DNA from 3 places in the Pengzhenrongella sp. genome. Region 1 is predicted to be linked to each of the others. Evidence: predicted binding sites of a transcription regulator. Region 1 holds the regulator's gene; each other region holds the start of a gene.
What was found. Region 1 encodes LexA, which represses DNA repair genes until DNA is damaged. Its sites were predicted from a motif close to TCGAACANNTGTTCGA; they were not measured.
Positions count from the first base shown of each region.

Region 2: uvrA (excinuclease ABC subunit UvrA) is a predicted target of LexA. The motif match lies at 1,498-1,513, and genes of this name have one in related genera.
Region 3: VIM26_RS10965 (replicative DNA helicase) is a predicted target of LexA. The motif match lies at 1,656-1,671, and genes of this name have one in related genera.

Region 1 covers NZ_DATCNW010000032.1:28,602-31,878, reverse strand. Annotated here, with positions in the region: gene VIM26_RS01800 (EAL domain-containing protein) at 1-1,090, shown strand, start outside; gene VIM26_RS01795 (hypothetical protein) at 1,083-1,289, opposite strand; gene lexA (transcriptional repressor LexA) at 1,309-2,019, opposite strand; gene VIM26_RS01785 (LysM peptidoglycan-binding domain-containing protein) at 2,330-2,662, shown strand; gene nrdR (transcriptional regulator NrdR) at 2,915-3,277, shown strand, end outside.
Region 2 covers NZ_DATCNW010000161.1:2,501-5,777, reverse strand. Annotated here, with positions in the region: gene VIM26_RS09155 (glycoside hydrolase family 15 protein) at 1-1,399, opposite strand, end outside; gene uvrA (excinuclease ABC subunit UvrA) at 1,534-3,277, shown strand, end outside.
Region 3 covers NZ_DATCNW010000187.1:21,411-24,687, forward strand. Annotated here, with positions in the region: gene VIM26_RS10965 (replicative DNA helicase) at 1-1,627, opposite strand, end outside; gene VIM26_RS10970 (MATE family efflux transporter) at 1,921-3,264, shown strand.

The DNA of each region.
Region 1 (3,277 bases):
CGAAGACCTCGACGAGGCCACCCATCCGGCGGGACTCGCCGAGCGGGCGCTCGCGTGCTTTGCCGCGGCGTTCGACGTCGTCGGCGAGGACCTGTGGATGGGAGCGAGCGTCGGCCTCGTCGTGACCCCGCAGGAGCACGACGCGCTCGACCTGACCGAGCAGATGCGGTGCGCCGACCTGGCGCTCTACGCGGCCAAGGAGCGGGGCAAGGGTCAGGTCGTTCGCTACGAGGAGGACCTGAGCACCCGCATGCTGGACCGGCTCACCCGTAGGACCGACCTCGAACGTGCGCTCCAGCGCGACGAGTTCGTCCTGCTCTACCAGCCGATCGTGGCCATCGAGACGGGCGAGATCACGGGCTGCGAGGCCCTCGTGCGATGGCAGCACCCCGGTCGGGGCCTGCTGCCACCCATCGACTTCGTCGAGCTGGCCGAGGAGACCGGGCTGATCGTCGAGCTCGGTGCCTGGGTGCTGGACGCTGCCTGCGCCCAGCTGGAGTCCTGGGCCGGTGCCGGCAGTCCGGGGCTGCGCATGTCCGTGAACGTCTCCGCTCGCCAGCTGCGCGAGCCGGGCTTCGTCGATGAGGTCCGCTCGGTGCTGCGCCGCCACGGCGTGCGTCCTGGTCAGCTGGTGCTCGAGCTCACCGAGAGCATCTTCGCCCTCGACCCGCCCGCCGTCTCGGAGCAGCTGCTCTCCCTGCGCGATGCCGGGGTCAAGCTGGCCATCGACGACTTCGGCACCGGCTTCTCCTCCCTGGCGTACCTCCAGCAGCTCCAGCTCGACATCCTGAAGATCGACAAGGCGTTCGTCGACCGGCTGGGACTGGGCGACCCCGACGCCGGCGCGCTCGTGAACGCGATCATCTCGCTGTCCCACTCGCTGCGCCTCGAGGTGGTGGCCGAGGGGATCGAGAAGCCTGGGCAGCGGGACGAGCTGTGGTCCATGGGGTGCCGCCTCGGCCAGGGGTACCTGTACTCGACACCCGTCGCCGCAGACCGGATCTCCGGCCACCTCTCGATCCCGGCACCGTTCGAGGAGCACGCTGTGCCCGTGCCCGATGGCGTGACGGCGAGTGCCGATCCTAGGTGAGTCCGGGCTCCGCCGCGTCGTCGACCGAGGAGCTGTCGGGCGACCCGACCGGCTTCGATCCAGGCTCGCCGTCGGTGTCCGGCACTGCCGCGGGCCCCGCGCCCGCGCCGCCCTGCGCGGGCGCGGGCGGGTCATGGTGAACCTGACCGAGCCCGGCCCGGATGGCCTTGGGGCCGGGGTCGCGAATCCGTCCGGGCATCGTGAGCCTCCCGCTGCTCTCAGAGCTTCCGGAGCACGCTGACGACACGACCGAGCACCTGCGCGGCATCACCGTCGATCGGCGAGTACGCGGGGTTGTGCGGCAGCAGCCACACGTGGCCGTCCACGCGCTTGAGCGTCTTGACCGTCGCCTCGCCGTCGATCATGGCCGCGACGATCTCGCCGTTCTCGGCGACCGGCTGGCGTCGGACGACGACCCAGTCGCCGTCGCAAATCGCCGCGTCGATCATCGAGTCGCCCGCGACCTTGAGCAGGAACAGGTCGCCGTCACCGACGAGCTGACGGGGCAGGGGGAAGACGTCCTCCACGATCTGCTCGGCCAGGATCGGGCCACCAGCGGCGATCCGACCCACCACCGGTACATAGGACGGCGTCGGGGAGCCGTCCCGTGCGGCGAGATACTCCTCGCCGAACGACTCGGCCTCGCCATCGGCCGGCTTCAGGGCCTGGATCGGCCGTGAGTCGTCCGGGTGCATGACCTCGATCGCGCGCGGACGGTTCGGATCCCGGCGCAGGTAGCCCTTGCGCTCGAGCGCCGTGAGCTGGTGCTTGACGCTGGACGGGCTGGCCAGGCCGACCGCCTCGCCGATCTCGCGCATGCTCGGCGGGTAGCCACGGTTCGTGACCGACGACCGGATCGTCTCCAGGACGAGCCGTTGGCGCGCGGTGAGGCCGTCGCTGTCCGGCGGACCGACCGGTAGGGCGTGCAGCGGTTGGCGACTGTGTCCCTTGACTCGGGGACTGCCTGGCTCCTGCGGTCCGCCCGGGATGCTCCCGTGAGTTGTCACCGATCTCCTCCTCCTAGCGTGCCCGCCCGACCGAGCGTGTGGGTGGCTCGTGGTGCGCTTGCTCCGTACCCACAGCCTAGGAGGCAAAGGGCAATGTTTCAAACATCTGTTCGATCGTGTCTCGACAACCGGTGGAACACGTGCTAGACATCGTACAGACGTTCGACGAACAGGTGTTCGACGGCAAGATCTCCACGTGCCGATCGAGCAACCAGCCGAAGAGGAGCGGGACATGAGCGCAGCAGTGATGCACCCGATGGGCATGAGTGGCGAGATCGAGCTGACGCTCACGGCACGCGGACGCCGCGTGCTGGGCGGGCTCGCGGTGCTCGTGGCGTTCGCAGTGGTGCTGATCGGCGGCCGAGCGGTCGCCGGTGCGCCCGCCGACCCGATCCCGGTGGACACGTACACCGTGAGTACCGGCGAGAGCCTGTGGGACATCGCGCTCGCCTACACCGCCCCGCACGACGACGTCCGAGATACGGTCGACGAGCTCGTGGCCCTGAACGGTCTCGGCGACGGCGGCCTGCGTGCGGGCCGGCAGATCCTGGTGCCGGCGCGCTGAGAGTCGCCGTGCGCGCGGCGCCTCGTGCCTTGTGCGCCGGCACCTGCGGTGGCGCCTGCGGTGCGTTGCGCACGGCGCCCTGCGGTGCGTTGCGCGCGGCCCCCTGCGGTGCTGCCTTGCGTCCGGGCGCGTGGACCTCTAGGTTTTCCCCAGATGTGGGGCCGGGATCCGTCGCGCTGCCCAGATCTAGTTGATCGGGGCGACCGCCCTCGCCGGAACAGCCACCGGAAGATCCACCGAGCGGAGGTTGGCGTGCACTGTCCGTTCTGTCACCACTCGGATTCCCGCGTTGTCGACTCGCGGACCTCCGACGATGGCGCCTCGATCCGCCGACGTCGCCAGTGCCCGCAGTGCAACCGGCGTTTCACGACCGTCGAGACGGCGAGCCTGTCCGTGGTCAAGCGATCAGGAGCGACCGAGCCGTTCAGCCGCGAGAAGATCATCACCGGCGTCCGAAAGGCGTGCCAGGGGCGGCCGGTCAGTGAGGATGATCTCGCCCTGCTCGCCCAGCGGGTCGAGGAGACCATCCGAAGCACCGGCAGCGCCGAGCTCGACGCCTATGAGATCGGGCTGACGATCCTCGGTCCGCTCCGCGACCTGGACGAGGTGGCGTAC
Region 2 (3,277 bases), on a different contig from region 1:
CGCCGTAGTACTGGACGAAGGTGCCGAGGTCGGCGTCGTACCCGTGGGCCAGCACGTCCGCATGGATCTCGTCCCGCACCGCGCGCCAGCGCTCGAGCGGGCCCGCCCGGCCGTGCTCCTCGATCGCGCGCACGCCCCGGTCGAGCGCCGCCCAGGCCATGACCTTCGAGTGTGTGAAGTGCTGCGGGTCGCCGCGCACCTCCCAGATGCCGCGGTCCGGGTCGCGCCAGCGGCGCTCCAGGTCCTCGACGAGCTTGCGTTGCAGGGACCAGCTGTCGGTCGTGTCCTCGAGACCGGCGTCCCGCGCCATGTGCAGGGCGCACATCACCTCCCCGAGCACGTCGTTCTGAACCTGCTCGACGGCCGCGTTCCCGATCCGGACCGGGCGCGATCCCGCGTAGCCCGGCAGGTGGGTCAGCTCACGTTCGGGCAGGTCGCGCCGCCCATCGACGCCGTACATGATCTGCAGGTCGCGCGGGCTGCCGGCGACCGCACGCAGCAGCCAGTCCCGCCAGGCGGTCGCCTCGCTGCGGTAGCCGTACTCGAGCAGCGCCTCGAGCGTGAGCGCCGCGTCGCGCAACCAGCAGTACCGGTAGTCCCAGTTGCGCTCGCCACCCGGCTGCTCGGGCAGCGACGTCGTCGGCGCCGCGACGATGCCGCCCGTCTCGGAGTCGGTGAGCATCTGCAGCACGAGGAGCGAACGCACCACGATCGCGCGGTACGAGCCGTGGTACTCGCAGCTGAGCGCCCAGTCGGCCCAGCGCGTGCGGGTCTGGTCCAGGCGCTTCTGGATCGGCACGCGCTTGGGCGCGGGATCCCAGGAACGGGTCCAGGTGACGGCGAACTCGACGCTCTCACCGGCGGCCAGGTCGAACACGTCGCGGTGCCGGCGGCCCGCCGTCGCGATGGGCAGCCGGTCGGCCCGCAGCAGCAGGGCGTCCGGCCCCGCGATCGCGCGGATCGCCACGTTCCCGTCCGGGTCCTCGATGCGGCGCACCCACGGCACGTACGCGCCGTAGCCGAACCGCACGATCCACTCGTGCTCGACGGTGACCGTCCCGGACAGCACCTCCAGCCGGCGCACCAGGTCGGCGCGGCCGTCCCCGAGCGGCATCGCCTCGTGCACCACCGCGGTGCCCGACGGCGAGACGTAGGTCGTCTCGAGCACGAACGAGTTGCCGGAGTACCGGCGGGTGACCTCGGTCGCATCGGGCACGGTGAGCAGCCAGCGCCCGTGCTCCGGCCCGCCCAGGAGCGCCGCGAAGCACGCCGGCGAGTCGAACGACGGCAGGCACATCCAGTCCACGGACCCGGTCCGGGACACCAGCGCCGCGGTCTGGCCGTCGCCGAGCACGGCGTAGTCCTCGATCGGTGTCGACGGCAGGGGCGTGTGGTTCACGCCCGTAGGGGCGGCGGCGATCGCGCTGACGCGCTTGCGAGGGGGCACCCGAGCCAGTCTGCCCCCCGTAGCGACGCGCCGACATGTCGAAAGTGAGTTCGAACAGGTGTACGTATCACCGGATTCGCCGTACCATGGGCCAGGTGAACGATCGACTGGTAGTGCAGGGTGCGCGCGAGCACAACCTCCGGAACGTGGACCTCGATCTCCCGCGGGACAAGCTCATCGTCTTCACGGGTCTGTCGGGGTCCGGCAAGTCGTCGCTGGCCTTCGACACCATCTTCGCGGAGGGGCAGCGTCGCTATGTCGAGTCGCTGTCCGCGTACGCGCGGCAGTTCCTCGGGCAGATGGACAAACCCGACGTCGACTTCATCGAGGGGCTCTCGCCCGCGGTGTCGATCGACCAGAAGTCGACCAACCGCAACCCGCGGTCGACCGTCGGCACCATCACCGAGGTCTACGACTACCTGCGCCTGCTGTTCGCGCGCGCGGGCACCCAGTTCTGCCCGCAGTGCGGCGAGCGCGTCCAGGCGCAGACCCCCCAGGCGATCGTCGACAAGCTGCTCGAGCTGCCCGAGGGCACCCGGTACCAGGTCCTCGCGCCGGTGGTCCGCGGACGCAAGGGCGAGTACTCCGAGCTGTTCAAGGAGCTCCAGGCCAAGGGCTTCTCGCGGGCCCGGGTCGACGGTGCGGTCGTCCAGCTGACCGAGCCGCCCGCGCTGGAGAAGAAGCTCAAGCACGACATCGAGGTCGTCATCGACCGGCTCGCCGCCCGCGAGGGCGTGCAGCGGCGCCTGACGGACTCCGTCGAGACCGCGCTCGGCCTCGCGGGCGGCCTGCTCGTCGTCGAGCTGGTCGACGCGGACGCCGACGACCCGGAGCGCGAGCGACGGTTCTCCGAGCACCGTTCGTGCCCGAACGACCACCAGCTCGCGCTCGAGGAGATCGAGCCGCGCACGTTCTCGTTCAACGCGCCGTACGGCGCGTGCCCGGAGTGCACCGGCATCGGCAGCCGCCTCGAGGTCGACCCCGACCTGGTGATCCCGGACGACGAGCTGTCCCTCGCCGAGGGTGCGGTCGCGCCGTGGTCGCAGATCTCCTCGGAGTACTTCACACGGGTGCTCTCCGCCCTCGCGGGCGACCTCGGATTCTCGATGGACGTGCCGTGGCGCGGCCTGCCGCAGCGCGCGAAGGACGCGGTGCTGTTCGGTGAGAACCACGAGGTCAAGGTCCGCTACAAGAACCGGTGGGGCCGCGAGCGGCAGTACTCGACCGGGTTCGAGGGCGTGATCACCTTCCTGCAGCGCCGGCACGGCGAGACCGAGTCGGACTGGAGCAAGGAGAAGTACGAGGCCTACATGCGCGAGGTCCCGTGCCCGGTCTGCGAGGGCGCCCGGCTCAAGCCCGAGGTGCTCGCCGTCCGCGTCGGCGGCGCCTCCATCGCCGAGGTCTGCGCGCTGCCCCTGCGCGAGGCCCGCGACTTCCTCGACCGGCTCGAGCTCGGTGAGCGGGAGCGGGCGATCGCCGAGCAGGTGCTCAAGGAGATCCAGACGCGGCTCGGCTTCCTGCTCGACGTCGGGCTGGACTACCTCTCCCTCGAGCGTCCCGCGGGCACGCTGTCCGGCGGCGAGGCGCAGCGGATCCGGCTCGCGACCCAGATCGGCTCCGGCCTGGTCGGGGTGCTGTACGTGCTGGACGAGCCGAGCATCGGCCTGCACCAGCGGGACAACCGCCGCCTCGTCGAGACGCTGACCCGGCTGCGGGACCTGGGCAACACGCTGATCGTCGTCGAGCACGACGAGGACACCATCCGGTCCGCCGACTGGATCGTCGACATCGGTCCGGGCGCGGGCGAGCACGGCGGCAAGGTCGTGCACT
Region 3 (3,277 bases), on a different contig from region 1:
TGACGGCCGTCAGGTTCTGCTCGTCGATCGAGGCATATCGGATCGGCTGCCGCTTGACGAAGGAGCCGTCGCCGAGGAGGTGCGCAAGCATGACGACGCGACGGTCTTCCCACTCGGTGAGCTGCTCAGGCCCCGGGACGTGGCGCGGAACACCGATTCGCGAACCGACCGCGAGGTCACCTAAGGGCGTCCAACCCTCGTATGCGAGGAACGGGTGGTTGGCGGTCGCGGTGATCGTCTTGCCCGAGGCGAGCCGTATCCGCAGCACCCGCTTGGCGCCCGTGGAGAAGACGTGCGTCAGGTGCCGCCGGACGTACATCAGACGCGCGTCGAGCGCCCACACGGGCACGTCGGTGGCGCGGAGCGCGTACAGCTCGCCCATCGTCGTCTCGGCGCCGGTGTCGGCGCGCAGTATCCGCGTATCGGCAGTCAGGCAACCCGATTCGCGAAGGTCGCTCATTGCGGGCCTTTTGTCCGTACGCTGCTCGGCGCCACGGTTCAGCTGGCTGATCGCGATGACCGGGACCTCGAGCTCCTTGGCGAGGAGCTTGAGCGCGCGGGAGAATTCCGAGACCTCCTGCTGGCGCGACTCGACGCGCTTTCCGGAACTCATCAGTTGCAGGTAGTCGATGATCACGAGCTTGAGGTCGTGCTTCTGTTTGAGGCGCCGGCACTTGGCGCGGATCTCCATGAGCGACATGTTCGGCGAGTCGTCGATGAACAGCGGTGCCTCGGAGATCTTGCCCATGGTGCCGGCGAGCTTCTGCCAGTCGTCCTCACCCATGGAACCGTTGCGCATCTTCTGCAGGTGGATCCGCGCCTCGGCCGAGAGCAGGCGCATCGTGATCTCGTTGCGGCTCATCTCGAGGGAGAAGACCACCGAGGTCATGTTGTGCTTGATCGACGCGGACCGGGCGATGTCCAGCCCCATCGTCGATTTTCCGATGGCCGGCCGCGCCGCCAGCACGATCATCTGGCCCGGGTGCAGCCCGTTGGTGAGCTTGTCGAGGTCGGCGAAGCCGGTGGGCACGCCGATCATGCCCTCGCCACGGTGCCCGGCCGCCTCGATCTCGTCGACCGTGCCGCCGATCACCTCGCCCAGGCGCAGGTAGTCCTCGGAGGTGCGCTGCTCGGTGACCGCGTAGACCTCGGCCTGCGCGTTGTTCACGATCTCGTCGACGTCGCCGCCCTCGGTCGCGTAGCCGAGCTGGACGATCCGGGTGCCCGCCTCGACGAGTCGGCGCAGCACCGCGCGCTCGCGCACGATCCGGGCGTAGTACCCCGCGTTGGCCGCGGTGGGCACCATCGAGATCAGCGTGTGCAGGTACGGGGCGCCGCCGATGCGGGCCATCTCGCCGCGCTTGGTCAGCTCGGCCGAGACCGTGACGGCGTCGGCCGGCTCGCCGCGGCCGTAGAGGTCCAGGACAGCGTTGTACACGGCCTCGTGGGCGGGCTTGTAGAAGTCGGTGCCGCGGAGCTGCTCGACGACGTCGGCGATCGCGTCCTTGGAGATCATCATGCCGCCGAGGACACTTTGCTCCGCCGCGAGGTCCTGCGGAGGCGTCCGATCGAACCCGCCCCGACCCGCGCCTGCCGAGTAACCCTGCTCCAGCTCGTCGATCGACACCAGCCCACCCCAGACTCATTGCACTTCGTTGTACAGCTGTTCTACCTGGAGGGTCGGACAGTCAATACCCGTAAGCCGCGCTCCGGACTCCGGGTCAACGCCTACGCGAGGTTAGGCGTCCTGCTGGGAGACCACAACGCGCCCTGTGTGCACACCTGTGGGCAACCTGTGGACCGTCCGGCATGCGGTTGTGCACAAGTGGTGGACATCCCTGTGGATATCGTGGACGACGTCGGCCGATCCCGGGCGTGAGCGGCACCGATGCCAGGCACCGGTTGTGGACAGGAGATTGCTTGAAACCCGATCCAAGGCGTGGACGGAGCGACCGCGCCCTGGACGCCCGCATCCTCGCGCTGGCCGTCCCGGCGCTCGGTGCCCTCGTCGCGGAACCGCTGTTCGTGCTCGCGGACTCCGCGATCGTCGGTCATCTCGGCACGCCCCAGCTCGCCGGGCTGTCCCTCGCCTCGACGGTCCTGCTTACCCTCGTCGGGCTGTGCGTGTTCCTCGCCTACGCGACCACGGCCGCCGTCGCGCGGCGGATCGGCGCGGGCGACCCGACCGGCGCGCTGACCCTCGGGGTGGACGGCATGTGGCTCGCGGCCGGCCTCGGCGTGCTCCTGGCCGCCGTCGCCTGGCTCGCCGCGCCCTGGGCCGCGACCACCCTCGGTGCCACGCCCGAGGTCGCGGTGCACGCCGTGACGTACCTTCGCTGGTCCGCGCCGGGCCTGCCGGGCATGCTCGTGGTGCTCGCCGCGACCGGCGCGCTGCGCGGCCTGCAGGACACCCGCACGCCCCTGTGGGTCGCCGCCGCCGGCGCGGTCGCGAACACCATCCTCAACGTCGCGCTCGTCTACGGAGCCGGACTCGGTATCGCGGGCTCCGGCGCCGGCACCGCGATCGCGCAGCTCGCGATGGCGTTCGTGCTCACGATCGTCGTCGTGCGGGGTGCGCGGAAGGCCGGCGCGTCGCTGCGCCCTGCGGTCGGCGGGATCTGGGCCACCGCGCGGGCTGGTGCGCCGCTGCTCGTGCGGACCCTCTCGCTGCGCCTGGCGATCCTGCTCACCGTGTTCGTGGCGGCCGGGCTGGGCCAGGTCGCCCTCGCCGGGCACCAGGTCGTGAGCTCGATCTGGGGACTGATCGCACTCGCGCTGGACGCCCTCGCGATCGCCGCGCAGGCGCTCGTCGGGCACTCGCTCGGCGCCGCCGACGTCGCCCAGACGCGCGCCGTGCTGCGCCGCACCCTGACCTGGGGCACCGGCGCCGGGGTCGTGCTCGGCGTCGCGGTCGCGGTCAGCGGCTGGTGGCTCGCGCCGCTGTTCACCCCCGACCCGCAGGTGCGCTCCGCGGTCGCCGTCACGCTGGTGATCGTCGCGGTCTTCCTGCCGATGGCCGGCTGGGTCTTCGTGCTCGACGGCGTCCTGATCGGCGCCGGGGACGGCCGCTACCTCGCCGCGACGGGCATGCTCACTCTCGTCGCGTTCGTGCCGGTCGCCCTCGCCGTCCGCGCCTGGGCGCCCGACGGCGTGACCGGCCTGGCGTGGCTCTGGTCGGCCTTCGCCGGCGTCTTCATGCTGGCCCGCGCCCTCACGACGGGCCTACGCGCCCGCGGCTCCACCTGGATGGTCACCGGCACCTGACCCCGTCGTCGGG